DNA from 2 places in the Sphaerisporangium krabiense genome. Region 2 is predicted to be linked to the other one. Evidence: riboswitches for the same ligand, from Rfam matches in the RefSeq annotation. Region 2 holds a riboswitch; the other holds the start of a gene.

Region 1 (15,528 bases), 290 kb from region 2:
GTCGCGGAGCTGGCCGCCTCGCTCGGCCTCGAGCCGGCCGAGGCGCTCACGGTCACCGTCGGCCGCGCGGGCGGCCCCGAGGCGGCGGCGCGCGAGGCCAGGTACGAGGCGCTGACGCGCGCCGCCGACCGGCTCGGCGCCGCCACGGTGCTGCTCGGCCACACGCGTGACGACCAGGCCGAGACCGTGCTGCTGCGGCTGTCACGGGGGAGCGGCACGCGCTCGCTCGCCGGGATGCCCGCGGCGGCGGGGCTCTACCGCAGGCCGCTGCTCGGCGTCGGCCGCCGCGCGACCCGGGCGGCCTGCGACGCGCTCGGCCTGTCCCCGTGGGAGGACCCGCACAACGCCGACGCCGCCTACGCCCGCGCGCGGGTCCGGCACGACGTGCTGCCGGTGCTGGAGCGGGCGCTCGGGCCCGGCGTCACCGAGGCGCTCGCCCGGACGGCGAGCCTGTGCAGGGACGACGCCGACGCGCTCGACGCCTGGGCCGAGGAGGCGTACGCGGCGTGCGCGCGGGTCACCGGCGCCGGCGTCGAGCTGGACGTGGGCGGTGTCGAGGACCTGCCAGGGGCGGTGCGCCGCCGGGTGATCCAGCGGGCGGGGCTGGCGGCGGGGGCGACGGCGTCGGCGCTGGCCGCCGTGCACATCGCGGAGGTGGACCGGCTGGTCACGCAGTGGCGCGGCCAGCGCGTCGTGGAGCTGCCCGGGGGGGTCGGAGTGGTCCGGCGGTATGGCACCCTGGTGTTCGCCAGCACCCTCTTGTGAAGGAAAACCCCTGGTGGACGCAGCCGACATGGGCACGGACCTTGAAAAGGTCCTCATTTCCGAGGAAGAACTTCAGGCGAAGGTCAAGGAGCTAGCCGGCAAGATCGACGCGGACTACGCGGGCAAGGAGCTTCTGATCGTCGGGGTGCTCAAGGGGGCGGTCATGGTCATGGCCGATCTGGCGCGCGCGCTGCACATCGACGTCCAGATGGACTGGATGGCCGTGTCCTCCTACGGCGCGGGCACCAAGTCCTCGGGCGTCGTCCGCACGCTGAAGGACCTCGACACCGACATCGCCGGGCGGCACGTCCTGGTGGTGGAGGACATCATCGACTCCGGGCTGACGTTGTCGTGGCTGGTGCACAACCTGCGCTCGCGCAACCCCGCGTCGGTCGAGATATGCACGCTGCTCCGCAAGCCGGACGCGGTGAAGGTGCCGATCGACGTCAAGTACGTCGGCTTCGACATCCCCAACGAGTTCGTGATCGGGTACGGCCTGGACTACGCCGAGCGGTACCGCAATCTGCCGTTCATCGGCACGCTCGCGCGGCATGTCTACGGTGGCGAGTAAGCCCTGAGCGAATTTCCGGGCCCGCAACCGGAGAGTCGGCCCCTTATTGGGACTCGTCGTGGGGAACACCGGGCGGCCTGACGTACGTTGGTAGGACAAAGCCGGTGTCGCCGGAGCAGTGACCCTGCGCGGCGCCCCGGTGTACCTTCGGATGTCTCGGAGGGATCATCCCTTCGGGTCGTCAGTAGGAGCGGTTGGATGCCGCTAACCCCGGGTCCGCCCGGGGGCCAGGCCGTGTTCAGGAAGGGACGGGCCCGCAGGGGTTCCGCATCGGATGGATCTCAAGCGATTTACACGTGGGCCACTGCTGTGGATCCTGGGCATCGTCGTGCTGCTCCTGCTCGCCTCCACATTCTGGAGCGGCAACAGCAACTATGCCCAGCGAGACACCTCGTTCGTCATCACCCAGATCGAGAACGGGGCCGTCGACAACGCGGTGATCGTCGACAAGGACCAGCGCATCGAGATCAAGACCACGCAGAAGATCCGTGGTGAAGATCGCTTCTACGCGTACTGGGTCCAGGGGCAGGGCGTCGAGCTTCAGAAGATGCTCCAGACGCAGGTGAAGGCGGGCAAGCTGCCCGGTGGCTACAAGATCACCGTGCCGACGGAGAACTTCCTCGTCGGCCTGCTGGTGAGCTTCCTGCCGATCGTCGTCATCGTCCTCATCTTCTTGTTCATCATGAACCAGATGCAGGGCGGCGGCTCCCGCGTCATGAACTTCGGCAAGTCCCGGGCGAAGCTCATCACCAAGGACACGCCCAAGACCACGTTCGCCGACGTCGCCGGCGCGGACGAGGCCATCGAGGAGCTCCAGGAGATCAAGGAGTTCCTGCAGGCCCCGGCCAAGTTCCAGGCCATCGGCGCCAAGATCCCCAAGGGTGTGCTGCTGTACGGCCCGCCCGGCACCGGCAAGACGCTGCTCGCCCGCGCGGTGGCCGGCGAGGCGGGGGTCCCGTTCTACTCGATCTCCGGTTCCGACTTCGTCGAGATGTTCGTCGGCGTCGGCGCCTCCCGCGTCCGCGACCTGTTCGAGCAGGCCAAGGCGAACGCCCCGGCGATCATCTTCATCGACGAGATCGACGCCGTCGGCCGGCACCGCGGCGCGGGCCTCGGCGGCGGGCACGACGAGCGCGAGCAGACGCTGAACCAGCTCCTGGTCGAGATGGACGGCTTCGACGTCAAGGGCGGCGTGATCCTCATCGCGGCGACCAACCGTCCCGACATCCTCGACCCCGCGCTGCTGCGTCCCGGCCGGTTCGACCGGCAGGTCGTCATCGACCGCCCGGACCTGGAGGGCCGCAAGGGCATCCTGCGCGTCCACGGGCGCGGCAAGCCCTTCGCGCAGGACGTCGACCTCGACGTCATCGCCCGCAGGACTCCCGGCTTCACCGGCGCCGACCTCGCCAACGTCATCAACGAGGCCGCGCTGCTCACCGCGCGCCAGGACCAGAAGCTGATCTCGATGAACACCCTCGAGGAGTCCATCGACCGCGTCATGGCGGGCCCGGAGCGCAAGAGCCGGGTCATGTCCGACCAGGAGAAGAAGATCATCGCCTACCACGAGGGCGGCCACGCCCTGGTGGCGCACGCCCTGCCGAACTCCGACCCCGTGCACAAGATCACGATCTTGTCCCGCGGCCGGGCGCTGGGCTACACGATGACCCTCCCCATGGAGGACAAGTTCCTGGCCACCCGCTCGGAGATGATGGACCAGCTCGCCATGCTGCTCGGCGGGCGCACGGCCGAGGAGCTCGTCTTCCACGAGCCCACGACCGGCGCGGCCAACGACATCGAGAAGGCCACCTCCATCGCCCGCCGCATGGTCACCGAGTACGGCATGAGCGAGCACCTCGGCGCCCGCAAGTTCGGCACCGGCAACAGCGAAGTCTTCCTCGGCCGTGACATGGGCCACGAGCGCGACTACTCCGAGAAGATCGCCTCCACGATCGACGAAGAGGTCCGCCGCCTCATCGAGTCCGCGCACGACCAGGCGTGGGAGATCCTCGTCCAGTACCGCGACGTGCTGGACAACCTGGTGCTCGAGCTCATGGAGAAGGAGACGCTGTCGCGCGAGCAGGTCCTTGAGATCTTCGCGCCGGTCGTCGTCAAGGAGAAGCGCCCGTCCTACTCCGGGTACGGCAAGCGGCTCCCGTCCGACCGTCCGCCGATCCTCACGCCCAAGGAGGTCGCGGGCAATGGCAACGGCGCCGCGCTCCCCGCGGGCAACCAGGCCGGCTCCGGCGCTCTGATCAGGAACGATCACCCGGCGCCCAAGGACGAGGCGTAACGGGTGAGCGTGGAACCATTGAAGGTCGACTCGGACCGGATCGAGAAGGCCGTTCGCGAGATCCTTCTCGCGATCGGCGAGGATCCGGACCGGGACGGCCTTCTCGACACCCCGGCCCGGGTCGCCCGCGCGTACGCCGAGCAGTTCGCCGGCCTCGGGCAGTCCCCCGAGGACGTGCTGACGACGATCTTCGACGCCGACCACGACGAGATGGTGCTCGTCAAGGACATCGAGGTCTTCTCGACCTGCGAGCACCACCTCGTGCCGTTCCACGGCGTCGCGCACGTCGGTTACGTCCCGAACGACAAGGGGCAGATCACCGGCCTGTCCAAGCTGGCCAGGCTCGTGGACGTCTACGCCCGGCGCCCCCAGGTCCAGGAGCGCATGACCTCCCAGATCGCCGACGCGCTGATGGACGTCCTCGCCCCTCGGGGGGTCATCGTGGTCATCGAGGCCGAACACCTGTGCATGACCATGCGGGGCGTGCGCAAGCCGGGCGCCAAGACCATCACCTCGGCCGTGCGCGGCGACTTCCGCGACAGCGACAAGACGCGCGCCGAGGCCATGGCGCTCATCCTCGGCCACCGCTGACGAGCCGTCCGGGTGCCCGGTCGCGCGAAATCGCCGGTCGACCTGTGCCGGGTTTTGCCGGATATGAGATCTCACGCGCAAGTCGGGCTGATTCGTTATCCACAACCCGGACCCATGGCGCAGATCGTCATCGGCAACCGCCTAGGCTGGACGCCATGACCACATGGACGGTGCCGGGCCTGCCCGATCCGGGGCGCTGCCTGGTGATGGGCGTGGTCAACGTCACCCCCGATTCCTTCTCCGACGGCGGCCAGTGGTTCGACCCCGAGGTCGCGGTGCGCCACGGCCTCGACCTGGTCGCCCAGGGCGCCGACATCGTCGACGTCGGCGGCGAGTCCACCCGGCCGGGCGCCGCGCGGGTCTCGCTGGACGAGGAGCTGCGCCGCGTCGTGCCGGTGATCCGCGCCCTGGCCGGGCAGGGCGTGGTCGTCAGCGTCGACACGATGCGGGCCGAGGTGGCCGAGGCCGCGGTGGCCGCGGGCGCCCGCCTGGTCAACGACGTGAGCGGCGGCCTGGCCGACCCGGCGATGTCCCGCCTCGTGGCGGCCTCCGGGGTGCCCTACGTCGTCATGCACTGGCGCGGCCATAGCCACGACATGGACACGCGCGCGATGTACTCCGACGTGGTCGGCGAGGTCACCGAGGAGCTGCGCAAACGGGTCGACGCGGTCCTGGCCGAGGGCGTCGCGGAGAACCAGATCATCATCGATCCCGGCCTGGGCTTCGCCAAGAAGGCGGAGCACGACTGGTCCCTGCTCGCGAACATCGGCGAGCTGAACCGGCTGGGCTACCCGATCATCATCGGCGCGTCGCGCAAGCGCTTCCTGGGCCGCCTGCTGGCCGGCCCGGACGGCACGCCGAGGCCGTTCAGCGGCAGCGACGACGCCACTCTGGCCGTCACGGCGCTCGCCGCCCAGGCCGGCGCCTGGTGCGTCCGCGTTCACCATGTGCGTCCCAACGCCGACGCCGTCCGCGTCGCTGCGGCCTGGAAGGGCGGGAGACGATGAGCACCACAGCCGCGGAGATCGAGAAGCTCAACGAGGCGTTCTACACCGCCATCGAGAGCGGCGACCTGGACCGCATGACCGAGATCTGGGCCGAGGACGAGAACGGCCGGGTGGCGATGTGCGTCCACCCCGGCTGGTCGATGGTCACCGGCAGGGCCGAGGTGCTGCGCTCCTGGGCGCTGATCATGGCCAACACCACCTACATCCAGTTCGTGCTGACCGACGTCCGCACCACCGTCGCGGGCGACGTCGCCGTGCTGACCTGCGCCGAGAACATCCTCACCGCCGCGGACACCGAGGACGCCACCTTCGCCGCCGGCCGCGTGGTCGCGACGAGCACTTTCATCCGCACCCCCGCGGGCTGGCGCCTCTGGCTGTACCACGGTTCCCCCGTCCTGCAGGCCGATGACGACGACGAGCAGGCGGATGAATGACCGCTGCCCGCCTCCGCGCGCACGTGGTGAGGTTCGAGCACGTCCCGGGCCTGGTTAGCGTGGTAGCTGCTCCGGAGGTTCCGGGGCGCGTCGGAACGGGAGCGGTTCGATGAGTGGGGACGACACGATCAGCCTCGTGGGGCTGCGTGCGCGGGGCAGGCACGGCTGCCTGCCCGCCGAGCGCGAGCTCGGCCAGGAGTTCGTGGTGGACGTCACGCTGTTCCTGGACACCGCCCCCGCGGCCGCCGCCGACGACCTGTCCAAGACCGTCGACTACGGCGAGCTGGCCCTCCGGCTGGCCGCCATCGTCGAGGGGGAGCCGGTCGACCTCATCGAGACCCTGGCCGAGCGCCTGGCGGACGCGTGCCTGGCGAGCGGGCCGGTCGAGGCGGCCGAGGTCAGCGTGCACAAGCCCGCGGCGCCGATCCCGCTCCCGTTCGGCGACGTGGTCGTGACGATCAGGAGGATGCGCGGATGAAGGTGGTCTTGGCGCTCGGCAGCAACGTCGGCCGCCGCTTCGACACGCTTCAGGGCGCCATCGACGCGCTGTTCGACGCCCCCGGGCTCGAGTTCGCGGCGGTGTCCCCGGTGTACGAGACCGACCCGGTCGGAGGTCCGCCGGACCAGCGCCCCTATCTCAACGCCGTGGTGATCGCGAACACCATGACGCTCGGCCCGAAGGCGCTCCTGGAGCGCGCGCTCGGCGTGGAGAGCGCGTTCGGCCGGGTGCGCACCGAGCCGTGGGGCCCGCGCACGCTGGACGTCGATCTGATCATGGTCGGCGACCTGCTCTCCGACGACCCCGAGCTGACGCTCCCGCATCCCCTGGCCCACGAGCGGGCGTTCGTCCTGGTGCCATGGTCCCAGGCCGATCCCGGGGCGGTGCTGCCCGGCCGCGGCTCGGTGGCCGGGCTGCTCGCCGACCTCGACCAGGGGGGCGTGCGCCTGCGCGCCGACCTGGCGCTCCAGCCGCCCAGCTGACCGCCCCCACCCCCCGCGTGGCCGTGTCCGGAATAGGTCTCGCCACGATGGGCTTTACTCTCACGATGACGCCGCCGGAGCCGTCCGCCGGGGGCCTCGCACGTGAAGGAGGCCGGGGTGCCGGTGGCAACGATGAGGAGGATCACGTGAGACCGAGCCGTCCCGGCGTGCTCGTCGTGCTGGTGGTCGCGTTCGCCCTGGTGACGTGGCTCGTGCTGCGGCAGGTCTACTCGCGGCTGCCGACCGTCCCGTGGACGGCCATCCCCACGGTGCTCCTGCTCGCCGTCGGCGAGGCGTACAGCGGATGGATGACCCGCGCGCGCATCGAGCGCAAACCCGACACCAAGCCGGTGGAGCCGCTCGCGGTGGCCCGGCTGGCCGCCCTGGCCAAGGCGTCGGCGTACGTGGGGGCGGCCTGCGCCGGGGTCTTCGCGGGCTTCGTGTTCTACGTCCTGCCGTTGCTGGACCAGGACACCCCCCGGCGCGACTTCTTCCTGGCCGGCGGCTCGCTGATCTCCTGCGTCGTGCTGGTCTGCGCGGCCCTGTTCCTCGAACACTGCTGCCGCGTGCCGAAGGGTCCCGAGGACGACGAGAAGCGTTCCTGAGCCCGGACATGCGACGGGGCCCGGTCCGACCGCCGGGCCCCGCCACCGCAAGGAGTCACCCTTGTCTCTTCCACCCTGTCCCTTTACGCACAGGTCTTCTGCGCCACAGCGGGACGTCTAAACCTGCGATTCGCGCCGGGCCTGGTGAACGGTCACTTGTCGATGTCGCCGACGACGAAGAACATCGACCCGAGGATGGCCACCATGTCGGCGATGAGGTGCCCCGGCAGCATCTCTCTGAGCACCTGCACGTTGTTGTAGGAGGCGCTGCGCAGTTTGAGCCGCCACGGCGTCTTCTCGCCGCGTGACACCAGGTAGTAGCCGTTGAGCCCGAGCGGGCTCTCGGTCCAGGCGTAGGTGTGGCCCTCGGGCACCTTGAGCACCTTGGGCAGCCGCTGGTTGATCGGTCCCGGCGGCAGCGACCGCAGCCGGTCGACGCAGGCGTCGGCCAGGTCGAGGGAGTGCTTGACCTGGTCGAGCAGCACCTCGAAGCGGGCGTGGCAGTCGCCGGCCGTGCGCGTGGCCACCTTCACGGGCAGCTCGCCGTAGGCCAGGTAGGGCTCGTCGCGGCGCAGGTCCAGGTCCACGCCCGAGGCGCGGGCGATCGGCCCGCTCACCCCGTACTGCAGGATCGTCTCGCGGTCGAGCACGCCGACGCCGCGGGTGCGCGCGAGGAAGATCTCGTTGCCGTAGATCAGGTTCTCGATGTCGGACAGCCGCCCGCGCGTGTCGCCGACCGTCGCGGCGACCCGGTCCAGCCACCCGTACGGCAGATCCTCCTTGAGCCCGCCGACCCGGTTGAACATGTAGTGCATGCGGCCGCCGGAGATCTCCTCCATCACCGCCTGCAGCATCTCGCGCTCGCGGAAGGCGTAGAAGATGGGCGTGATCGCGCCGAGCTCCAGGGGGTAGGAGCCGAGGAACATCAGGTGGTTGAGCACGCGGTTCAGCTCGGCGAGCAGCGTGCGCGCCCAGACCGCCCGCACCGGGACCTCCATGCCGAGCATGCGCTCGACGGCGAGCACGACGCCGAGCTCGTTGGCGAAGGCCGACAGCCAGTCGTGCCGGTTGGCCAGCACGATGATCTGCCGGTAGTCGCGCACCTCGAACAGCTTCTCGGCGCCTCGGTGCATGTACCCGACGATCGGCTCCGCCGAGGCGATGCGCTCGCCGTCCACGGTGAGCCGGAGGCGCAGCACCCCGTGGGTCGAGGGGTGCTGGGGGCCGATGTTGAGGATCATGTCCTCGGTGGCGAGCTCCTTGGCCCCGGCGCCGATGCCCACGACCCGTTCGATGGGCCCTCCGGTGGCATGAGGTCCGGTCATGGACCCCATGCTGTCATGTCACCGCCGGGAGACGAGATCCGACAGGGCGGCGACCAGGCGGCGCACGTGCTCCTCGGTGGTGCCGATGCCGATGGAGGCCCGCACGGCGCCCGCGGTGCCGTCCGCGCACGTGCCCTCGTCGAGCCGGCCGGCCTCCTCGAGCAGGTGGCGGACGAAGGGGTGGGCGCAGAACCTGCCGTCGCGGACGCCGATGCCGTACTCCGACGACAGGGCCTCGGCGACCTCGCGCGCGCTCCAGCCGTCCACCACGAACGAGACGATGCCGACGCGCGGGTGCCCGGGGCCCCACAGCGAGAGCTCGTGCACGCCGCCGATCTTCGCGAGCCCCTCGCGCAGCAGGCCGATGAGGCGCTCCTCCTCCTTGATCAGGGAGGTCCAGCCGGTGGCGGACAGCGCGTCGCAGGCGGCGGCCAGCGCGACCGCGCCGAGGACGTTCGGGGTGCCGGCCTCGTGCCGCTGCTCGGCGTCGGGGCTCCACTCGGTGGCGAACGGCGCGTCCCCCGCCGTGCCTCCGTTGACGTTCCTGGACGCCCCGCCGCCGCGCAGGTACGGGTCGGCGGCGGCGAGCCAGTCGGCACGGCCGATCAGCGCGCCCGCGCCGAACGGGGCGTACAGCTTGTGCCCGGAGAAGGCGACGTAGTCCAGGTCGAGGGCGGTCAGGTTGAGCCTGCGGTGCGGGACGAGCTGGGCGGCGTCCACGAAGATCCGCGCGCCGTGCCGGTGCGCGATGTGCGCGAGCGCGGCGATCGGCCACAGCTCGCCGGTGACGTTGGAGGCGGCGGTCACGACGAGCAGCTTGGGCCCGTCGATCGCCGCGAGGGCCTCGTCGGCCGCGCGGACGGCCTCGCCGGGGAAGGCGGGCGGCGCGAGGCGCACGGCGTCGGCCCAGGGGAGCAGGGACGCGTGGTGCTCGGTCTCGAAGACCACGACGGTGGTGCCCTCGGGCAGGCACCGGGCCAGCAGGTTCGTCGCGTCGGTGGTGTTGCGGGTGAACACCACGGCGTCGCCGGGGCGGGCGCCCGCGAAGGCCCGGACGGTGTGGCGGGCCTGCTCGTAGCGGGCGGTGGTGAGCTGGGAGGCGTACCCGGCGCCGCGGTGCACGCTGGAGTAGGCCGGGAGCGCGGCGGCGACGGCGGCGCTCACCGGCTCCAGACAGGGGGCGCTGGCGGCGTAGTCGAAGTTGGCGTACCGGACCAGCCTGCCGCCCTTGACGGGGACCTCCAGGTCGTCGCCGAGCACCGCGGGGACGCCGGGACGGGAGCGCGCGTCGAGCCGGGACTCGGAGTCGCCGGGGGGAACGGGGGACGAGCTGGAAGGGGTGGTCAGGTCGGTGACGACGGACAACGCCGGCCTCCTCGGGTCAGGGGCCCCCGGTCATGGCGTTGAGATGACGGAGCCCGCGCTTGCCTGGCACACCACGTGCCGGACCTGGTCTTCACCCGGGGCACCCCGCCGCGAGCGCGAGGGTTGCCGGCCAGCGAGCCGGGGCTTGGCGCTGGCACTCATGACCTACACCGGGACTATAACCCACGCCCCGGCCGTCCTCGCAACCTCTGACACCCCGGTGTAGGGGTGGCGATTGGGGCGAACTCTGGCGAACCCCCGTCCGTTGGACAGGGAACGGTCCGCCCTCGGGCGGACCGAAATTCGGGCACGGAGCGACCGCTGGAGGAGTTCTCGCATGGATTGGGTCGCCGACCCCACGATCTGGATCGGGTTCCTGACCCTGGTCGCCCTGGAGATCGTTCTCGGTATCGACAACATCATCTTCATCTCGATCCTGGCGGGGAAGCTCCCCGCCGAGCAGCGGGACAGGGCGCGCAAGCTGGGTCTCTCGCTGGCGCTGCTCAGCCGCCTGGCCCTGCTGCTGGGCCTGTCCTGGGTCGTCCGGCTGACGGAACCGTTGTTCGAGGTCTTCGGGCACGGCATATCCGGGCGAGATCTGATCTTGATCCTCGGTGGGCTGTTCCTGCTGGGCAAGAGCGTGTTCGAGATCGGCGACAGCATGGAGGGCTCTTCCGGCCACTCAGCCGGGCGGGCGGCGGCCTCCTTCGGCGCGGTGATCGTGCAGATCATGCTGCTGGACGTCGTGTTCTCCCTGGACTCGGTGATCACGGCGGTGGGCATGGTGGACGAGCTCGGCGTCATGATCGCCGCGGTGATCGTCGCGGTCCTGGTGATGCTGGTGGCGGCGCGGCCGATCGGTGAGTTCGTCGAGCGGCACCCGAGCATCAAGATGCTGGCGCTGTCCTTCCTCGTCCTGATCGGCGTCGTGCTGATCGCCGAGGGCTTCGACCAGCACATCTCCAAGGGCTACATCTACTTCGCGATGGCGTTCTCGCTGGTCGTGGAGCTGCTGAACATCCGGGTGCGCAGGAAGGCGGGGCGGCGGCCGGTGGAGCCGCGGGAAAGCCCCGAGGAGTCCGCGGAACCGGACGCGGTGCGCTGAGACCGGCCGGCCCCGCCCGGGAGGTGTTCTCCCGGGCGGGGCACCGGCCCGACATCTGGTGCATACGATGACTTTGTGCACTTCGACCCATGGAACCCCGCCTTCGTCGCGCACCCCTACGACGTGTACCGCGAGCTTCGCGACCGCGCGCCGGTCAGCTTCTTCGAGCCCACCGGCCAGTGGCTGGTGGCCCGGCACGCCGACGTCAACGCCGCCCTGCGCGACCGCAGGCTCGGCCGCTCATACCTGCACGTGGCCTCGCACGAGGACTTCGGCCGCGCGCCCGAGCCCGCCTTCCAGGAGCCGTTCTGGCGCGTCATCCGCGCCGGCATGCTGGACGTCGAGCCTCCCGTCCACACCCGGCTGCGCCGCCTCGTCTCCAAGGCGTTCACCCCGCGCATGGTGGAGGAACTGCGTCCCCGCGTACGGCGCGTCGCCCGCGAGCTGGTGGCCGCGTTCGTCGAGCGCGGCGGCGGCGACCTGATCGGCGAGGTGGCCGAGCCGCTGCCGGTGACGGTGATTGCCGAGATGCTGGGCGTGCCCGAGTCCGACCGCCACCTGCTGCGCCCCTGGTCGGCCGACATCTGCGGCATGTACGAGCTGAACCCCTCGGTGGAGGTCCAGCACACCGCGGTGCGGGCCGCGTCGGAGTTCTCGGACTACCTGTCCGGGCTCGCCGCCGCCCGCCGCGCCGACCCCGGCGACGACCTGATCAGCGCGCTGGCCCAGGTCGCCGACGAAGGGGACAGGCTGACCGAGGAAGAGCTCATCGGCACGTGCGTGCTGCTGCTGAACGCCGGGCACGAGGCCACGGTCAACGTCACCGCCAACGGCTGGTGGGCGCTGTTTCGCAACCCGGCCGAGCTGGAGCGGCTGCGCGCCGACCCCTCGCTGCTGCCCACGGCGGTGGAGGAGCTGATGCGCTACGACACCCCGCTGCAGATGTTCGAGCGGTGGGCGCTCCAGGACGTCACCATCGGCGGGGTGGACATCCCCAAGGGGGTGGAGGTGGCCCTGCTGTTCGGCTCGGCCAACCACGACCCCGAGGTGTTCGACGACCCGGAGCGGCTGGACGTGGGCCGTGCGGACAATCCGCACATCTCATTCGGGGCGGGCATCCACTTCTGCCTGGGCGCGCCGCTGGCCCGGGTGGAGCTGATCGAGTCGTTCGGCGCCCTGCTCGCCGCGGCGCCCGGACTCGAACTCGCCGAGGAGCCGTCCTGGAAGCCCAACTTCGTGATCCGCGGCCTGGAGTCGCTGAAGGTCACCACGGGCTGACCCGCGCGTCCCCGAAGGCGCGGCTCACGTCATGGCCGGACGGGCGGTGGTGGTGTGCCCTGGGCCGGCTCACGGCCTGCCCTGGGCGAGCCAGCCGAAGCCGCCGAGGCCCGCCGGGTCGATCAGCTCGGCGTCCTCGGACGCCCGCGTCAGCGCCCTCAGGTAGCCGCCGGGATCGGTGGACGCCAGGCTCAGCGGCGGACGCCGGCCGGTGACCCCGAGATCGCGCAGCGCGCGTCGTTGCGTGGTCAACGTTGTGGATATCGCGCCCGCCCGCTCGCCCGCCGCCGCGCACGCGTCCAGCGCCACGTGCGCGGTGATATCGCAGGATCCGTCGGGTATCGGCGGCACCCAGGTCCCGTCGCGGTACCCCGTCAGCGTGCCGTACGGCGGCCGGTTATCCACAGGGTGTGCATAATCGGCCGCCACCGCCACCCCCCGCGACAGCCGGGAGATCACCCCGGCCCACGCCTCGTCGCGCGGCCTGCCGATCTCGGCGCGCAGGCCCGTCGCGGCGAGCGGCCACCAGCGCTCCAGCCACCGCAGGTCGGGCTCCTCCGGCGGGCCGTCCAGCCGCTCCTCGCCCGTCCCGGGATCGACCAGGACCAGCCGCGGCCCCTCGGGCGTCTGCTCGGCGACGTCGAGCGGCACGTTGTCCAGCCACTCGTTCGCCACCACCAGCCCGGTGATCTCCTCAGGGAGCGCGGGCGTCCAGGCGACGGCCTCGGGCAACCCCTCGGGGCGCGGGGACAGATCGACGGCCGTCACCCGCAGCCGCCGCGCGAGGCCGGGCTCGCACGCGCGCAGCACCTCGGTCACGAGCGCGCCGTCGCCCGAGCCGACGTCCACGAGGTCGAGCGGGTCGGGACGGCCCAGGTCGTCGTCCACCCGGGTCAGCAGGCGCAGCACCGCGGCGGCGAACGCGGGGGAGGCGCCGACCGAGGTGCGGAAGTGGCCGGAGGGCCGCTCGCGCATGTAGAACCCGTCCGCGCCGTACAGCGCGCGCCGGAAGGCCTCCCGCCAGGTCACCCACACGGCATCGGACGTTACCAACCAGGACGCCGGGCGCGGATCGAGCGGCCGGGGGAGCCGGGCGGCGATGACCGGAGGGGCGCCCGTTACGCTGGGGCGTCTGAGGCTGATACGTCGAACGTGAACGGGAACGGGAACGTGATGCGGACAAGCGACCGCCCGGGGCGCCTCGCGGTCGGCGTCGTCGGCGCCGGGCGGGTGGGCTCGGTGCTCGGCGCGGCGCTCGCCCAGGCCGGGCACCACGTGACGGGGGCGGCCGGGGTCTCCGAGGCCTCGGGCCGCCGGGCCGCCGACCGTCTCGGCGTCTCTCTCTCCCGGCCGGACGACGTCATCCGCGACGCCGAGCTCGTGCTGCTCACCGTGCCCGACGACGTGCTGCCCGGCCTGGTCTCCGGCCTCGCCGCGACAGGCGCCGACCTGCGCGGCAAGATGCTCGTGCACACCAGCGGCGCCTACGGCCTCGGCGTGCTCGACCCCGCGACGGCCGCGGGCGCGGTGCCCTTCGCGCTCCACCCCGTGATGACGTTCACCGGCAGGGACGACGATCTGCGCCGCGTCGAGGGCTGCTCGTTCGGCGTCACCGCGCCCGAGACGCTCAGGCCGGTCGCCGAGGCCCTGGTCATCGAGATGGGCGGCGAGCCGGTGTGGATCCCCGACGAGGACCGCCCGCTCTACCACGCGGCCCTGGCGGGGGCCGCCAACCACATGGTCACGCTGATAGCCGAGTCCCAGGAACTGCTGAGGAAGATCGGGGTGGAGCACCCGGGCCGCATGCTCGGCCCGCTGCTCGGGGCCGCCCTGGACAACGCGCTGCGCCTCGGCCTGTCCGGGCTCACCGGGCCGGTCGTGCGCGGCGACGCGGGCACCGTGCGCAAGCACGTGGACGCGCTGATCGTCGCCGCGCCCGAGGCCGCCGACGCCTACATCGCCCTCGCCAGGCTCACCGCCGACCGCGCGCTCGCGGCCGGGCTGCTCAAACCCGAGACGGCCGAGCGGCTGCTCGACGCCCTCGGCGGCAACACGTGGACATGACGGCCGGGCCCGGCGCCCGGCCCGCGTACCGAGGAGGCGACGCGTGGACGTGATCGTCGCGCATGACCGCTCCGAGCTCCTCGCGGCCCGCGCCGCGCTCGGCATCGGCGAGGACGGCGCCTCCGCGCGGCCGGGTGGCCAGGACGCCCTCGCCCTGGTGCCGACCATGGGCGCGCTGCACGAGGGGCATCGCGCGCTGATCCGCCTGGCCCGCGAGCGGGCCGAGCACGTCGCGGTGAGCATCTTCGTCAACCCGCTCCAGTTCGGGCCGAACGAGGATCTCGCCCGCTATCCCCGGACGTTCGACGCCGACCTGGAGGTGTGCGCGGCCGAGGGCGTGCGCGTGGTCTTCGCCCCCTCCGCCGGCGAGATGTACCTCCCCGACCGCCAGGTCGGCGTCTCGGCCGGCCAGATGGGCACGATCGTGGAGGGCGCGTTCCGCCCGGGCCACTTCGACGGCGTGCTGACGGTCGTGCTGAAGCTCTTCAACCTGGTCGCGCCGGACGTCGCCGTGTTCGGGCGGAAGGACGCCCAGCAGCTCGCGCTGATCCGCCGCATGGTCGCCGACCTGAACCTGCCGATCACGATCGTCGGCGCGCCGACCGTGCGCGAGCCCGACGGGCTGGCCCTGTCCAGCCGGAACCGCTACCTGTCCGAGGCCGACCGCGTCACCGCCCTGTCGCTGTCGGCGGCGCTGCGCGAGGGCGCGGCACACAGGCGCCCCAAGGACATCCTGCACGCCGCGCACGCCGTCCTGGACGCCGCGGCCGAGGCCGACCCTCCGCTCGCGCTGGACTACTGCAGCCTGGTCGATCCCGCGACGTTCGCCGCCGTCGGCGACGGGCACCAGGGGGAGGCGGTGCTCGTCGTGGCGGGACGGGTCGGCGCCACCCGCCTGATCGACAACGCGGTGCTCACCCTGGCCCCGTAAACGGGGGCGCCGCGGGTCGGGTACCTTGGGCTCTCACCTGCGACAACACCGTTCGTCCCACCCCTCTCCGCCCCACCTTCGCCTCATCGTTTATCGTCATCTTGACGAAATGAGGGGAGTATCCATGTCCCACCCGCCCATCCCCCGGCGGCTCACCGCACCCGCGCCCGGCTGGACCGCGCGCGCCGACGTCGTCGTCGTCGGGTCCGGCGTCGC
Region 2 (15,528 bases):
GCGGACAGGCCGTACAGGTAGGTCGCGAAGAGGGCGAGCTGGAGGTAGATGAGCCAGGTGGGACGGTCCCGGGTGAGCGATCGGACGATGACGGTCGAGCTCACAGAACCCCCGGGTCTCGAAGTGGGCCACGATCCCACCCGAAATTACCATCGAGCGGACCTTTCACCCCGGGACCGCCGAGGCTAGAAATGTCCTACCCCGCGCCCCGGCTCGCCGGTCTCAGCGGTCGAGGGCGGCGAGCTGGTCGGCGAACCACCGGTGCGGGGGCAGCGCGGTGGCCGCCGCGCGCAGCCGCGCCCCGCGCTTGGCCCGCTCCTCCTCCGGCAGCACCAGCGCGTCGTGCAGGGCGTTCGCCGTGCCCGAGACGTCGTAGGGGTTCACCACCAGGGCGTCGGCCCCGAGCTCCGAGGCGGCCCCCGCCTCGCGCGACAGCACGAGCGCGCAGTGCGGCGCGAGGATCGGGCCCTCCTTGGCGACCAGGTTCATGCCGTCCCTGATCGGGTTCACGAGCAGGACGTCGGCCATGCGGTAGGCCGCCAGCGACCGGGCGTAGTCGTCGTTGACGTTGAGGATCAGCGGGTCCCAGTCCTCGCCGCCGAACTCGTCCTCGATCTCGGTGGCGCAGCGCTGCACGGCCGCGGTGTACTCGCGGTACTCGGGCAGGTCGTGGCGCGAGGGGTAGGCGAAGGCCAGGTGGACGACCTTGCCGTGCCACTCCGGATGGTCGGTCAGGAACTGCTTGTAGGCGAGCAGGCCGCGCACGATGTTCTTGGACAGCTCGGTCCTGTCGATGCGCACGATGAGCTTCCTGTCGCCCACGCGTTCGCGCAGCGCCGTCATGTGGGACTCGACGTCCGGCTCCAGCGCCCGCGCCCACAGCGCGTCGCCGTCCACGCCGAGCGGATGGACGCCGACGCGGGTCACCCGGTCGTCGTAGGTGATCGTGCGCTCGGCGCGGTCGACGTGCGCGCCGAGCAGCGTCTCGCAGCAGTCCATGAACGCCGAGGCCCAGCGGGCGGTGAGGAAGCCCGCGCGGTCGGCGCCCAGGATGCCGCACAGCAGCTCGGCGGCGATGTCGTCGGGCAGCAGCGAGAAGTACTCGGGCGGCGCCCAGGGGGTGTGCGAGAAGTGGGCGATGCGCAGGTCGGGGCGCTCCACGCGCAGCATCGCGGGGGCCAGGGTGAGGTGATAGTCCTGGATCATGACGCGGGCGCCGTGCGTGGCCTCCTCGGCCAGGGCCAGCGCGAACGCGGCGTTGTAGTCCTGGTAGGACTCCCACTCGCGGCGGAAGCGGGTGTCGAACTGCGGGGAGTTCGGCGTGTCGTAGAGCAGGTGGTTGACGAACCACAGCGTCGAGTTGGCCACCGCGTTGTAGGCGCGGTGGAACGTCGCGGGCGGGATGTCCAGCATGCGCACCGCGCCGGTGTCGTAGCCCGCCTGGTCCAGCCGTCCGCCCGGGGCGCGGCGCACGGCGCTGCGGTCGCCGTCGGAGAGGGCGGCGCACACCCACAGGACGTCGGCGTCCTTGGCCACCTCGGAGAGCCCGGAGACCATGCCCCCGCCGCCTCTGCGCATGGTCAGCGTGCCGTCGTCGGCGAGCGTGAACGAGACCGGGCCCCGGTTCGAGGCCATGAGAACCGTGTTCATCCGCCCATCACCACTCCTCGTCCGCCGTGGCGGTCGTCTCCACGCCGTTCCTGTCCATCGGAAAGCTCACCTGGCCGTGGATTAATGAAATTTAACTCTCCCAATAGGATGGGCCGGTGGTCAGGGCGAGGCGAGGCGCGGACGGTCGATGGAGGCCCCGGTATGGCGCTTGACGATACGACCGAAGAGCTCGCCCGTGCGGCCGCTCAGGGCGACCACCGGTCCCTTGGGGAGCTTCTCCGCCGCATCGAGCCCGACGTCCTGCGCCATTGCGCGAGGTTCCTGCCCTACCACCAGGACGCGGAGGAGGCTTGCCAGGATACTTTGCTGGCGGTCGCCCGCAACATCGGCAGGTTCGAGGGCCGGGCACGTTTTTCCACCTGGTTGCACATCGTGACGGCCAACTGCGCCCGCACCACCTACCGCACGCTCAAGCGGCGCGCCGCCGAGCAGGCGTCGGAGGACCTGCCCGACCTGCGGGCCGACCCGGGCCGGGTGAGCGTGATCGCCGGCTACCGGCTCGACCTGCTGGACGCGATGGAGGCCCTGGAGGCCGACAAGCCCGATCTGGCGCAGGCCCTGGTGCTGCGCGACATCTGCCAGCTCGACTACAACCAGGTCGCCGAGCAGCTCGGCATCCCCCTCGGCACCGCCAAGTCGCGCATCCACCAGGCGCGCAAGTACGTCCAGGGCATACTCGGCGACGCCTACGGCCCGCTGGCCTGACCGCCATGCGGTCGTGATCGTCCCACGATGTGGGACGGCACGCCGGTCCCGCGGGGCGCGAGGTACAGTGATGTCGGTCTGCCTGTCATGTCGGCAGTCTTACAACTGAACATTGCTCATCCAGAGGGGTGGAGGGACCGGCCCTGCGAAGCCCCGGCAACCCTCCCGGCTGTGGTCATCGCGTCTCCGAATGGCGCGGCACTAGACCAGTGTGACCGGCCGGGACAGGTGCCAATTCCGGCCCGAGACCAGGGTGGTCCGGGCGAAGATGAGGGAAAGGCCTCGCTTCATGGCGCTCGCGACAGCTGAGATCACCACCTCCAACGACTTCGGCCCCGCCGTCGGCCTGTCCTGCCGCGAATGCGGCACCCGCTATCCCCTGGGCCCGACCTTCGCGTGTATCGAGTGTTTCGGGCCACTCGAAGTGGCCTACACCTGGAGCGGCCCGGACTTCGACGGCGCCGCGCCCGTCACGCGCGAGCAGATCGCGGCCGGTCCGGCCAACATCTGGCGCTACCGGGCGCTGCTGCCGGTCCCGGCCGACGTCGCCGACAAGCCCAACCTCGCCCCTGGCTGGACCAAGCTCGTCAAGGCCGACAACCTGGCGCGCGAGCTGGGGCTGCGCAGCCTGCACGTCAAGGACGACTCGGGCAACCCCACCCACTCCTTCAAGGACCGGGTGGTCGCCATCGCCCTGGAGGCGGCGCGCACCTTCGGCTTCCACACGCTGTCCTGCTCCTCCACCGGCAACCTGGCCGGCGCCGTCACCGCCGCGGCGGCCCGGGCCGGGCTCGACGCGTGCGTGTTCATCCCCGCCGACCTCGAAGAGCCCAAGATCGTCATGGCCTCGGTGTACGGCGGCCGCCTGGTCGGCATCGAGGGCACCTACGACGAGGTCAACCGGTTCTGCTCGGAGCTCATCGGCGACCCGCTCGGCGACCGGTGGGGCTTCGTCAACGTCAACCTGCGGCCGTACTACGCCGAGGGCTCCAAGACGCTCGCGTACGAGATCGCCGAGCAGCTCGGGTGGCGCATTCCCGACCAGATCGTCATCCCGGTCGCCTCGGGCTCCCAGCTCACCAAGATCGACAAGGGCTTCAAGGAGCTGATCAAGCTCGGCCTCGTCGAGGACAAGCCGTACAAGATCTTCGCCGCGCAGGCGGAGGGCTGCTCGCCGGTGTCGGCCGCCTTCAAGGCCGGGCGGGAGGTCGTGCAGCCGGTCAAGCCGCGCACCATCGCCAAGTCGCTGGCCATCGGCAACCCCGCGGACGGCCCCTACGTGCTCGACATCGCCCGCCGCACGGGCGGCGCGGTCGAGGACGTCACCGACGCCGAGATCGTGGACGCCGTGCGGCTGCTCGCCCGCACCGAGGGCATCTTCGCCGAGACGGCGGGCGGCGTCACCGTGGGCGTGCTCAAGAAGCTCACCGAGAAGGGCCTGCTGGACCCCGAGGCCGAGACGGTGGTGCTCAACACCGGCGACGGCCTCAAGACCCTGGACGCGGTCGCGTCCGGCGCCCGGCCGACCGCGGTGATCCGTCCCTCTCTCGACGCTTTTCGTACGGCTGTCGTGGAAAACTCCTGAAAGGTCCACATAAATGAGCGTTTCTGTACGGATTCCGACGATTCTCCGTACGTACACCGACGGCGCGGCCGAGGTGGCGGGCGAGGGGGGCACCCTTCGCGACGTGCTGCAGAAGCTCGACGCCGACTACCCCGGAATCGGGGCGCGTATCCTGGACGAAACGGGCAACATCCGCCGTTTTGTCAACGTCTATGTCGGAGAAGAGGATGTCCGTTTCGTGGACGGACTTGACACCCCCACCCCGGACGGAGCCCAGGTTTCGGTGATCCCCGCGGTCGCCGGCGGCTGACCGCAAGCCGGGCCGAACGCCCGCTCGTCCCCCGGGACGGGCGGGCGTTCGTGCGTTCTGGGCCCTTGAACGGCCCAGCTATCACAATAGAAGCTTTTACTGGGTCCCCTCGGTAGTGTAATTGTCAACTAACTAAACGCGAGTGCGAAATAGTCACGTACCGCTTTGAGCGAACGTCAAGAAGTAGTTTCGTGATTGACTCTGTTGCGCCAAGGCATGCCACAGGTATGGTCGAGAACGATCGACGTGGCCGAGGAGTTCGCATGCGTCTCGGTTCCGAAGGTCACGGACCTCGCGGAGGAGTGGGCGGGGTCCGGAGCCCAGCAAGAGGAGTCGGAAAGTGGCGCAGGGCACCGTCAAATGGTTTAACGCGGACAAGGGCTACGGCTTCATCGCGGTAGACGGTGGTAAGGACGTGTTTGTCCACTACTCAGCGATCCTGGCGGAGGGATACCGTTCCCTCGAACAGGGTCAGCGGGTGGAGTTCGAGATCACACAGGGCCAGAAGGGTCCGCAGGCCGAGTCCGTACGGACTGTGTGACGCGGCCGGCGAGCCCGGCCCCGCAGTCGAAGAGATCCACTGGTCTATCACAGCCACTAGAAGGAGGGGCCGGTCCGCCCTGCGCAGGGGCGGGCGGGCCCTCTCCCGTTCTGACGTGGGACATCCTCGCCCGCCCGGCCGTCGCCGGATGAGGGGCAGGCCCAATATTCGGCATACGGTCGGAGAAATCCGTGTGCCTCCCAGGTCATAGGGGTGGTCGCTTGCACTCGACCGGGTAGAGTGCTAAATAGTTCGTTGGCACTCTCGTGCGGAGAGTGACAACCTGGATCGAGGCGATGGGGCCCGGTGATCCACGGCGACAGGGTCGTGGAGGAGCGGGTCTACATGCCGTCGCGGGCGTCGGCTCGATCCGTCGCAAGCCACCCTGTATCTGGGAGGTCTAGCCGTATGGCAGCCAAGATGATCGCGTTCAACGAGGACGCCCGGCGCGGTCTCGAGCGCGGTATGAACCAGCTCGCCGACGCCGTCAAGGTGACCCTTGGGCCCAAGGGCCGCAACGTCGTGCTGGAGAAGAAGTGGGGCGCGCCCACCATCACCAACGACGGTGTCTCCATCGCCAAGGAGATCGAGCTCGAGGACCCGTGGGAGAAGATCGGGGCCGAGCTCGTCAAGGAAGTCGCCAAGAAGACCGACGACGTCGCCGGTGACGGCACCACCACCGCCACCGTGCTCGCCCAGGCGCTGGTACGCGAGGGGCTGCGCAACGTCGCCGCCGGCGCCAACCCGATGTCCCTCAAGCGGGGCATCGAGGCGGCCGTCGAGCGCGTGAGCGAAGAGCTCTCCAAGATTGCCAAGGACGTGGAGACCAAGGAGCAGATCGCCTCCACCGCCTCCATCTCCGCCGGCGACACCCAGATCGGCGAGATGATCGCCGAGGCGATGGACAAGGTCGGCAAGGAAGGCGTCATCACCGTCGAGGAGAGCAACGCCTTCGGGCTCGAGCTCGAGCTCACCGAGGGTATGCGCTTCGACAAGGGCTACATCTCCGGGTACTTCGTGACCGACCCGGAGCGCATGGAGGCCGTCCTCGACGACGCCTACATCCTCATCGTCAACGGCAAGGTCTCCGCCAACAAGGACCTGCTGCCCCTGCTCGACAAGGTCGTGCAGTCCGGCAAGCCGCTCGTCATCATCGCCGAGGACGTCGAGGGCGAGGCCCTGGCCACCCTGGTCGTCAACAAGATCCGCGGCCTGTTCAAGTCCGTCGCGGTGAAGGCTCCCGGCTTCGGCGACCGCCGCAAGGCCATGCTCGGCGACATCGCCACCCTCACCGGCGGCCAGGTCATCAGCGAGGAGGTCGGCCTCAAGCTGGAGACCGCCACCCTCGACCTGCTGGGCCGCGCTCGCCAGGTCATCATCACCAAGGACGAGACCACCATCGTCGACGGTGCCGGCGACCCCGAGCAGATCGCGGGCCGCGTGAACCAGATCCGCGCCGAGATCGAGAACACCGACTCGGACTACGACCGCGAGAAGCTGCAGGAGCGCCTGGCCAAGCTGGCCGGCGGCGTGGCCGTCATCAAGGCCGGCGCGGCGACCGAGGTCGAGCTCAAGGAGCGCAAGCACCGCATCGAGGACGCCGTCCGCAACGCCAAGGCGGCCGTCGAGGAGGGCATCGTCCCCGGCGGTGGCGTGGCGCTGATCCAGGCGGGCGCGAAGGCGTTCGACAAGCTGGAGCTCTTCAACGACGAGGCCACCGGCGCCTCGATCGTCCGCAAGGCGCTGGAGGAGCCCCTCAAGCAGATCGCCGTGAACGCCGGCCTCGAGGGCGGCGTCGTGGTGGAGAAGGTCCGCAACCTGGAGGCGGGCGTCGGTCTGAACGCCGCCACGGGCGAGTACGTGAACCTGCTCGACGCGGGCATCATCGACCCGGCCAAGGTGACCCGTTCCGCGCTGCAGAACGCCGCCTCGATCGCGGCCCTGTTCCTCACCACCGAGGCCGTCATCGCCGAGAAGCCGGAGAAGGAGAAGGCTCCGGCCGTCCCCGGTGGCGGCGGCGACATGGACTTCTGAGCCGCCTCGGCGCCCAGATTTCCCAGATATCAGCGAAAGGGCCATTCCCGGTCTTCCGGGAGTGGCCCTTTCGCGTGCGGGGGAACCCCGCGCCGCTGCCGTCAGCGGCCCTCGACGGCGCGTTCCAGCGCGTCGAATCCGCGCTCCAGCAGGGCGACGTGGTCCTCGGCGACCTCGGCGGCGGGGTCGCCCGCGATGAGCCTGCGCGCGCTCTCGGCGTACGTCGTGCGGTAGACCGTGACGACGAAGGCGGCGGTCATCTTCTGCCACGGATCGCCGGGGTCCGCCCCCGCGGCCTCGGCCAGCGCGGCGGCGAGGACGCTCTCGGTCTCCTGGACCGACTCGCGGACGCGCGCCAGCAGGGCCGGTGAGCCGGCCACCACGCGCCAGAAGGCGTCGTACCCCTCGCCCACGCCGCCCAGCGGATGTCCCTGGCGCACCAGGCCGACGAACAGCCGGCGCAGCGCGGTCAGCGGCTCGACATCCGGCGGCCGGTCGCGGACGGCGCCGGTGATCAGGTCGAGCGCCTCGGGCAGCCGGTCCAGGAACAGGTCCTCTTTGCGTGGGAAGTAGTTGAAGACCGTCTTGGGGGAGACGTTCACCGCCTCGGCGATCTCGGTGACCGTGACGTTGTCGAAGCCCTTCGTGAGGAACAGGGACGAGGCCACGTCCGAGATCAACTGCCGTGTCTGCCGCTTCTTGCGCTCGCGAAGCCCTGGGTCACCGTCCACGGGATCCCACTGTACTGGCTAGAAAAATACTGTTACGGTAATTTTTTAGTGAAGGTATCTACAGGGGAGGCGGCATGACGGACGATGTGGACGTGCTGGTCGCGGGCGCGGGACCCGTGGGGCTGATGCTGGCTTGCGAACTGGCGCTCGCCGGCGTCTCGGCGCTGGTCGTCGAGCGGCGCCACGAGATCGACCCCACGATCAAGGCGGGAGCGTTGAACACCCCGTCGGTGGAGGCGCTGTACCGGCGCGGCCTGCTGGACGAGCTGCGGGAGGCGCAGGCACGCAATATGGAGCAGTTCGCCGCCTTCATGCGGCAGCGGGCGGGCGGCGACGGACCGGCCGGCGGGCCCCCGCGCACGCCGCCCCGGTTCGCGGGCCACTTCGCCGGCATCATGCTCCGCGCCGACCTGCTGGACGGCGACGACCCGGACCTGGCGGGCCACGGCCCCGCCGACGCGATCGGCCTGGTCAACCAGCAGCAGCTCGAAGAGATCCTCGCCGCGTGGGCCGGCCGCCTCGGGGTGCGGGTGCGCCGGGGCGCCGAGCTGACCGGCTTCACGGCCGACGACACGGGCGTGACGGTGACGGTCCGCGACGGGAGTGCGGACGGTCAGGGCGAGAGCGCGGTCCGGTGCCGGTGGCTGGTCGGCTGCGACGGGGGCAGGAGCACGGTGCGGAAGCTCGCCGGCTTCGAGTTCCCCGGCACCGATCCGGAGATCACCGCCTACCAGGCCCTGGCCGAGATGTCGGGCACCGAGGCGCTCGGCGTCGGCTGGCACGTCACCCCCACCGGCGTGTACGCCCACGGCCCCGTGCCGGGCCGCATCCTGACCGTCCAGTTCACCGGGCCCCGCGCCGAGCGCGACGCCCCCGTCACGGCCGAGGAGCTGGAGGCGTCGATCCGGCACGTCACCGGGGCCGAGGTGACCGTGGGCGAGATCAGGACGGCCACGCGGTTCACCGACAACGCGCGCCAGGCGAGCACGTACCGCCTCGGCCGCGTCCTGCTCGCGGGCGACGCCGCCCACGTCCATTCCCCGTTCGGCGGGCAAGGGCTGAACCTCGGCCTCGGGGACGCGGTGAACCTCGGCTGGAAGCTGGCCGCCACCGTGCGCGGCCGGGCCCCGGAGGGGCTGCTCGACACCTACACCGCCGAGCGGCACCCGATCGGCGCGTGGGTGCTGGACTGGACGCGCGCCCAGGTGTCGGTGATGCGCCCGGACTCCCACGGCCGGGCGATGCGGCAGGTGGTCCAGGACCTGGCCGGCACCGTCACCGGGACCACCTACTTCGCCAAGCGCATCTCCGGCGTCTGGCAGCGGTACGCCATCCCCGGCGACCACCCGCTCGTGGGCGCGAGCGCCCCCGACCTCGTCTTCGCCGACGGCGTCACGCTCGCCGGCCATCTGCGCGAGGGCCGTGCCGTGCTGTTCGATCTCACCGGGGACCTCGCGCCGGTGGCCGCCGGGCACCGCGACCGCGTGACCGTGGTCGCCGCCGCCTGCCCGGAACGTCCAGAGCTGGCGGGGTTGCTCGTCCGGCCGGACGGGTTCGTCGCCTGGGCCGGCGACGCGGGCGCGGCCGACATCGGGGCCTTGGAGCGGGCGCTGACCATGTGGTTCGGCGCGCCGGTCGCCGTGCTCGCGTGAGTACGTGGGGGTGATCAGCGGGCGCCGTAGGCGCCGATGCCCTTCTCCAGCAGGTCGAAGGCGGCCTCCGCGTGGGCGCGCAGGTCGGCGATGACCCGTTCGGCGTCCTCGCCCGCCATCCTGCGCCGCATCGCGTGCGCGGTAAGCCGCCGGGTGACCGCGGAGAGCTGGGCGGCGACGAGCCAGGGCGTCATGTCGTCGGGGTCGGCGTCGGTCTCGTCGGCCAGGGTGCGGGCGAGCGCCTCCTCCTGGCGCTCGCCCAGCTCGCGCACGCGGGCCGTCAGCGAGGCGCTCTGCTCCACCATGCGGGTGAAGACGTCCGCCCCCTCGTTCATGCCGCTGCTCCAGTCGCGGGCGTCGAGGCGTTCGAGGAAGGCGCGCCGGGCCGCGGCCACCACGGACTCCCCGGGCCGCCGCTCGCGCACGACGCGGGACGGCATGTCCTCGACCAGCTCCATGCGGTCGAGGAACAGGTCCTCCTTGGTCCGGAAATAGTTGAACACCGTGTTGACGGAGACGTCGGCCGTCCGGGCGACCTCGGCGACGGTGACCTGATCGAAGCCGCGGGCCATGAACAGGCCCATGGCGATGTCCGCGATGCGCTGCCGGGTCTCGCGCTTCTTGCGCTCGCGCAGGCCGAGTTGCTCTCCCATGCCTCGATCCTAAATACCTGGGGTGACTCCACAGTTGGCGTCACCCCAGGCAAGGGCCGGGGTCTTTTCCCGGTGTTTCCGGGGTGTACGACGCCGCGGCGCCGCTGGGACCATCGCCGGTGTGGCTCCGCGTGGGGCCAGGACCTGACGAGGAGAGACCATGCGGAAGATCGTCGTGAGCCAGTTCATCTCGTTGGACGGCGTCGTCGAGGCCCCGGAGACCTGGCACTTCCCCTACTTCAACGACGAGATGGGCGAGTCGGTGACGTCCCTGCTCACCGAGGCCGACGCTTTGCTGTTCGGCCGCGTGACCTACGAGACGTTCAAGGAGGCGTTCGCCGGCGCCGAGGGAGACCCGGTCGCCGACCGCATGAACGCCCTCGCCAAGTACGTCGTCTCCACCACGCTGGACACGGCGGACTGGGACGGCACGACGGTGGTGAGCGGCGACGTCGCCGCGCTCAAGCGCGCCCCCGGCGGGACCATCGCGATCAACGGCAGCGTCACCCTGGTCAGGTCGCTGCTGCGGGCCGGCCTGGTCGACGAGCTGAGGCTGCTGCTCCACCCGATCGTCGTCGGCAAGGGCACGCGCCTGTTCGAGGACGGCGGGCAGATCCCGCTGAAGCTCGCCCACGCCAAGCCGTTCACCACCGGCGTGCTGGAGCTCACCTACACCTCGGCCTGAGCCGTGAGCTGGGCGGGCAGGGCGGCGGCGTGCAGGACCGTCAGCGTGGTCACCGCGCGGGTGAGGACCACGTAGAGCCGCGCCAGGCCCCGGTCCTCCGCGGCGACGATGTCGGCGGGCTCGGTGACGATCACGTGGTCGTACTCGAGGCCCTTGGCGAGTGTGGCGGGGATCAGTGAGACGCGGGACTCGGCGGAGGAGTCGGGGCCGAGGACCTGGTGGGCGACGCCCGCGGCGGTGAGCGCCGCCGCGAGGGCGGGCAGGGCGGCGTCGGCGGCGATCAGTCCGACCGAGCCCTCGCGGGCCGTCACCTGCTCCACGGCCTCGGTCACGGCGGCGGGCAGGTCGGTGACCCGGCGGACGGTGAGCGACCCCGGGCCGGGGCGCAGGGACCGGGGGGCGGCCAGGGCGGGCGCCACCGACGGCAGCAGGCGGGCGGCGAAGTCGAGCACCTCGCGCGGCACGCGGAAGCCCAGCGTGAGCTCGGTGACCATGCCCTCGGCGAACCCCAGGTGGCCGAGGACCTCCTCCCAGGACCGCGCCGACCACGGCGTCGTGCCCTGGGCCAGGTCGCCGAGCACGGTGGCCGAGCCGGTACGGCAGCGGCGGCCGAGGGCGCGGAGCTGCATGGCCGACAGGTCCTGCGCCTCGTCCACGACGAGGTGCCCGAGCGTCGGGGTGCGCTCGATGAGGTCGGCCAGCTCGTCCATGAGCGCGGCGTCGGCGGCCGACCATTTGGCCGACTTCCAGGACCGCGGCGGCTTCGCCCAGACCAGCGTGTCGCGCTCCTCGGCGGTCAGGTCGCTCCTGGCGGCGCGGGCCAGGAACTCGCCGTCGGACAGCAGCCGGAACAGCACCTGCTCGGGGGTGACCCGCGGCCACACCGTGTCCAGGAGCTGCTTGACGGGCTTGGACCTGGCCACGGAGTCCTGCACCCGGTCGTCGGGCGACTCGCCGCGCTGCTCCATGCGCACCAGCACGGCGTGGGCCAGCCGCTGGGCGAGCGCCGCGCGGCCGGGGCCGTAGCGCGTGGTGCCGCGCAGGGACGCGACGATCTCGCGGACCTCGTGGTCGGCGACGCGGAACCGGTTGATGCCCCGGGTGATCAGCAGGCCCTCCTCGGGCTTGCTGACGTGCAGCCAGAGCGCGCGGTGCAGCACGGCGGCCATGCGGGCGTCGCCCTTGAGCGCGGCGACCGCCGGGTGCTCCGGGGCGGCGTGGTCGCCGAGGATGCCGGCGACCGTGCTCTGGTCGACGCGCACCTCGCCGAGGGCGGGCAGCACCGAGGAGATGTAGGACAGGAACGCCCGGTTCGGGCCGACGATCATGACGCCGTTGCGCGACAGCTTCTCGCGGTGGGTGAACAGCAGGTAGGCCGCCCGGTGCAGGCCGACGGCCGTCTTGCCCGTGCCGGGCGCGCCCTGGACGCAGACCGTGCTGGACAGGTCGGCGCGGACGATCTCGTCCTGGTCGGGCTGGATGGTGGCGACGATGTCGCGCATCGGGCCCGTGCGGGGCCGCTCGATCTCCTCGGTGAGGATGCGCGACTCGCGCCGCGGCCCGCTGCGGTCCAGCGGCTCGTCCTCGTACGCGGTCAGCTCGCCGCCGTGGAAGCCGAACCGGCGGCGCAGCCGCACGCCCATCGGGTCGGAGGGACGGGCCTGGTAGAAGGCGCGGGAGACGGGGGCGCGCCAGTCGATGACCATGGGGCGGCTGCCGTCGTCGTGGACGTGGCGGCGCCCGACGTGGATGGTGAGGGGAAGGTCGTCGTGGCCGGCGCGGTCGAGGCGGCCGAAGAACAGCGGCGTGTCGGGGTGGTCGGCGAGGGCGGCCACGCGCTGGTCGAGCAGGCCCTGGAGCACCTGCTGGGAGACCCAGTCGCCCGCGGCGTCGGCGGACAGGGACCGCGCGTGCTCGCGCATGGCCGTCAGCGCGGCGCGGGAGGCCGCGAGGTGGGCGCGTTCCTGGCGCAGGACGGCGTCCGGGTCGGTGCCGGGGGGAGCAGCGGGGTCTTCGGACGGGGAATCGGGGGTCTTGTCCGGTATGTCAGGGGCCAACTGGTGTCCGGGCATGCGGACGCACTCCTTGGAAGGAAGGGGGTCGACAAAGGCACGAACCCACAAGCTTATACGTCCGGACCCGCGTCCGCTGGAGAGGCGCGGGGTGTGTCCGCGCAGGCGTGCGATGGGAGGCTTGTCCTGGAGTTTGCAGACTGTTGAGCTTTGGGTACGCCGTGGGGGTGACGACGCGTACTCCGGGGGCGCTGTCTCCGGTCATTCCCATCCTGGCGAACCTCCTTCTGGGCGGGTTGTGGACGTTTTCGGTCTTCGCGGGATGGGGGTTGGAGGCCTTCTGCGGTAACGGGGAATCGCCGGAGTCGTGTGTGGACCGGCTCGGCATGGTGTCCCTGCTATCAGGGCTGTTCGCGCTGACCGCGGCCATCGCCACGGTTGCGGCCCTTCTTCCACCCCTATTCCGTAAATACCCGCAAAAGTCCCTCATGCTGGTAGGGATTACGACCGCCTCGTGGCTTATCGCGCTGGCCGTGCTTTACGTCGGCGGGTTGATCGGTCGGTGATCCTGCCAACACGTTGCGTGCACGTATCCCAAAATCCCGAAAAAGTGGGACAATCCTTGTGATTTGGTTAGATCATCGGGTATGCCGCAGTTGGCGCCGTGGGTGCCAATGGGCGAGGGGGTGAGTGGGGTGCGGAAGTTTAAGGGTATTTCGTGGATCTGAATCGTCAGCCACGCTGAAAGAACCCGAGACCGCTCTGGGTGGGGGCGACGGCGTGCCGCCCGGCGCTATTCGCCGGCCAGCACGTCGTCGGCGTCGATGATTTGGTAGGCGTAACCCTGCTCGGCCAGAAACCGCTGCCGGTGCGCCGCGAAATCCTGGTCCACGGTGTCCCTGCTGACCACCGAGTAGAACCGCGCCCCGCCGCCGTCCGACTTCGGACGCAGCACACGGCCGAGCCGCTGCGCCTCCTCCTGGCGTGAGCCGAACGTCCCCGACACCTGGATCGCGACCGACGCCTCCGGCAGGTCGATCGAGAAGTTCGCGACCTTGGAGACCACCAGTACCTGGATCTCCTTGTCGCGGAACGCCTGGAACAGCCGCTCGCGCTCCTTCACCCGCGTCTCGCCCTTGATCACCGGGGCGTTCAGGTGGTCGGCGAGCTCGTCGAGCTGGTCGATGTACTGCCCGATGACCAGGACCTGCTCGCCCGCGTGCCGCCGCACCAGCGTCTCGGTCACCCGGGTCTTGGACGGGGTCGTCGCGCAGAAGCGGTAGCGCTCCTCGGACTCGGCCATGGCGTACGCCAGCCGCTCCTCGTCGCTCAGCGTGACCCGCACCTCGACGCAGTCGGCGGGCGCGATCCAGCCCTGGTTCTCCATCTCCTTCCACGGCGCGTCGTACCGCTTCGGGCCGATGAGGGAGAACACGTCGCCCTCGCGGCCGTCCTCGCGCACCAGCGTCGCGGTGAGCCCGATGCGCCGCCGGGCCTGCAGGTCGGCGGTCATGCGGAAGATCGGCGCGGGCAGCAGGTGCACCTCGTCGTACACGACCAGGCCCCAGTCGCGGGCGTCGAACAGCTCCAGGTGGCGGTACACCCCCTGCCTGCGGGTGGTCATCACCTGGTAGGTGGCGATCGTGACCGGCCGGATCTCCTTCTTGGTCCCGGTGTACTCGCCGATCTCCTCCTCGGTCAGCGAGGTGCGCTTGAGCAGCTCCTGCTTCCACTGGTGGGCCGACACGGTGTTGGTGACCAGGATGAGCGTGGTCGCCTGGGCGTGGGCCATGGCCGCCGCGCCCACCAGCGTCTTGCCGGCGCCGCAGGGCAGCACGACCACGCCCGAGCCGCCGTGCCAGAACGAGTCGGCCGCCTCCCGCTGGTAGGGGCGCAGCGTCCAGGTGTCCTGGTCGAGGGTGATCGGGTGGTGCTCGCCGTCGACGTACCCCGCCAGGTCCTCGGCGGGCCAGCCCAGCTTCAGCAGGGCCTGCTTGATGTTGCCCCGCTCGCTCGGGTGGACGGCCACGCTGTCGTCGCCGATGCGCCGCCCGAGCATGGGCTGGATCTTCTTGGACCGCAGCACCTCTTCGAGCACGGCCTTGTCGGTGCTGGTCAGCGTCAGACCGTGGTGGTCGCTGTTCTCCAGCTTCAGCCTGCCGTACCTGGCCATCGTCTCGGCGATGTCCACGAGCAGCGCGTGCGGCACGGGGTAGCGGCTGAAGCTGATCAGCGCGTCCACGACCTGCTCGGCGTCGTGCCCGGCGGCCCGCGCGTTCCACAGCGCGAGCGGGGTCACCCGGTAGGTGTGGACGTGCTCGGGCGCCCGCTCCAGCTCCGCGAACGGCGCGATCGCCTTGCGGCACTCGCCGGCTCTCTCGTGGTCGACTTCGAGCAGCAGGGTCTTGTCCGACTGGACGATCAGCGGGCCATCAGACACGTTCTTTCTTCTCCCCGTCTTCGGACACGGCGCACCACCCCGGCGGCGCCGTCCGACTGTCCAACAAGCCGGCGGGCCGGATCAGTCCCGTTCTTCCCCGGCGCGGTGGCCCCCCGCCCCGCCTGCCGGGAACCACCCTTCTTATCACGACGCGGGGGACTCCCGCGCCAGCCGCGAGCGCAGCTCCCTCCTGTCGACCTTGAGCACGCTGGTCAGGGGGATCGCGTCCACGAACCTGATCTCGCGGGGATGGCGCAGCCGCCCGACCCTCTCCCTGGCCCACTCGGTCAGCGCCTCCGCCGTGACCGTGGCCCCCGGCCGCAGGCGCACGAACGCCACGACCTCCTCGCCGAGCCGGGGGTCCGGACGGCCCACGACGCCGGACATCGCCACGTCCGGGTGCCTGTTCAGCGCGTCCTCCACGTCCCGCGGGAAGATATTGAAACCGCCCCTGATGATCAGGTCCTTCCTGCGGTCCACGACGTACAGGTAGCCGTCGTCGTCCACGCAGCCGATGTCGCCGGTGCGCA

Evidence for each region. Region 2 has a riboswitch for S-adenosylmethionine ahead of thrC (threonine synthase). Riboswitches for the same ligand answer to the same signal wherever they lie in the genome.
Region 1: linked by a shared signal. The riboswitch ahead of BJ981_RS12320 (aminotransferase class V-fold PLP-dependent enzyme) and the one ahead of thrC (threonine synthase) in region 2 are both predicted to bind S-adenosylmethionine.

What each region holds. Positions count from the first base shown of each region.
Region 1 is NZ_JACHBR010000001.1:2,749,078-2,764,605, forward strand. Features, by position in the region: gene tilS (tRNA lysidine(34) synthetase TilS) at 1-765, shown strand, start outside; gene hpt (hypoxanthine phosphoribosyltransferase) at 779-1,336, shown strand; gene ftsH (ATP-dependent zinc metalloprotease FtsH) at 1,611-3,626, shown strand; gene folE (GTP cyclohydrolase I FolE) at 3,630-4,217, shown strand; gene folP (dihydropteroate synthase) at 4,373-5,224, shown strand; gene BJ981_RS12295 (nuclear transport factor 2 family protein) at 5,221-5,658, shown strand; gene folB (dihydroneopterin aldolase) at 5,768-6,136, shown strand; gene folK (2-amino-4-hydroxy-6-hydroxymethyldihydropteridine diphosphokinase) at 6,133-6,639, shown strand; gene BJ981_RS12310 (DUF3180 domain-containing protein) at 6,786-7,244, shown strand; gene BJ981_RS12315 (NADH-quinone oxidoreductase subunit D) at 7,397-8,569, opposite strand; gene BJ981_RS12320 (aminotransferase class V-fold PLP-dependent enzyme) at 8,588-9,829, opposite strand; SAM riboswitch class IV at 9,985-10,100, opposite strand; gene BJ981_RS12325 (TerC family protein) at 10,272-11,039, shown strand; gene BJ981_RS39105 (cytochrome P450) at 11,115-12,317, shown strand; gene BJ981_RS12335 (SAM-dependent methyltransferase) at 12,387-13,346, opposite strand; gene BJ981_RS12340 (Rossmann-like and DUF2520 domain-containing protein) at 13,491-14,381, shown strand; gene panC (pantoate--beta-alanine ligase) at 14,425-15,312, shown strand; gene BJ981_RS12350 (L-aspartate oxidase) at 15,437-15,528, shown strand, end outside.
Region 2 is NZ_JACHBR010000001.1:3,035,927-3,051,454, forward strand. Features, by position in the region: gene BJ981_RS39155 (MFS transporter) at 1-104, opposite strand, end outside; gene BJ981_RS13595 (alpha,alpha-trehalose-phosphate synthase (UDP-forming)) at 223-1,650, opposite strand; gene BJ981_RS13600 (RNA polymerase sigma factor) at 1,813-2,376, shown strand; SAM riboswitch class I at 2,490-2,651, shown strand; gene thrC (threonine synthase) at 2,666-3,961, shown strand; gene BJ981_RS13610 (MoaD/ThiS family protein) at 3,975-4,250, shown strand; gene BJ981_RS13615 (cold-shock protein) at 4,591-4,791, shown strand; gene groL (chaperonin GroEL) at 5,200-6,825, shown strand; gene BJ981_RS13625 (TetR/AcrR family transcriptional regulator) at 6,927-7,556, opposite strand; gene BJ981_RS13630 (FAD-dependent monooxygenase) at 7,631-9,208, shown strand; gene BJ981_RS13635 (TetR/AcrR family transcriptional regulator) at 9,223-9,861, opposite strand; gene BJ981_RS13640 (dihydrofolate reductase family protein) at 10,022-10,546, shown strand; gene BJ981_RS13645 (HelD family protein) at 10,531-12,618, opposite strand; gene BJ981_RS13650 (hypothetical protein) at 12,786-13,124, shown strand; gene BJ981_RS13655 (DNA repair helicase XPB) at 13,352-14,998, opposite strand; gene BJ981_RS13660 (class I adenylate-forming enzyme family protein) at 15,143-15,528, opposite strand, start outside.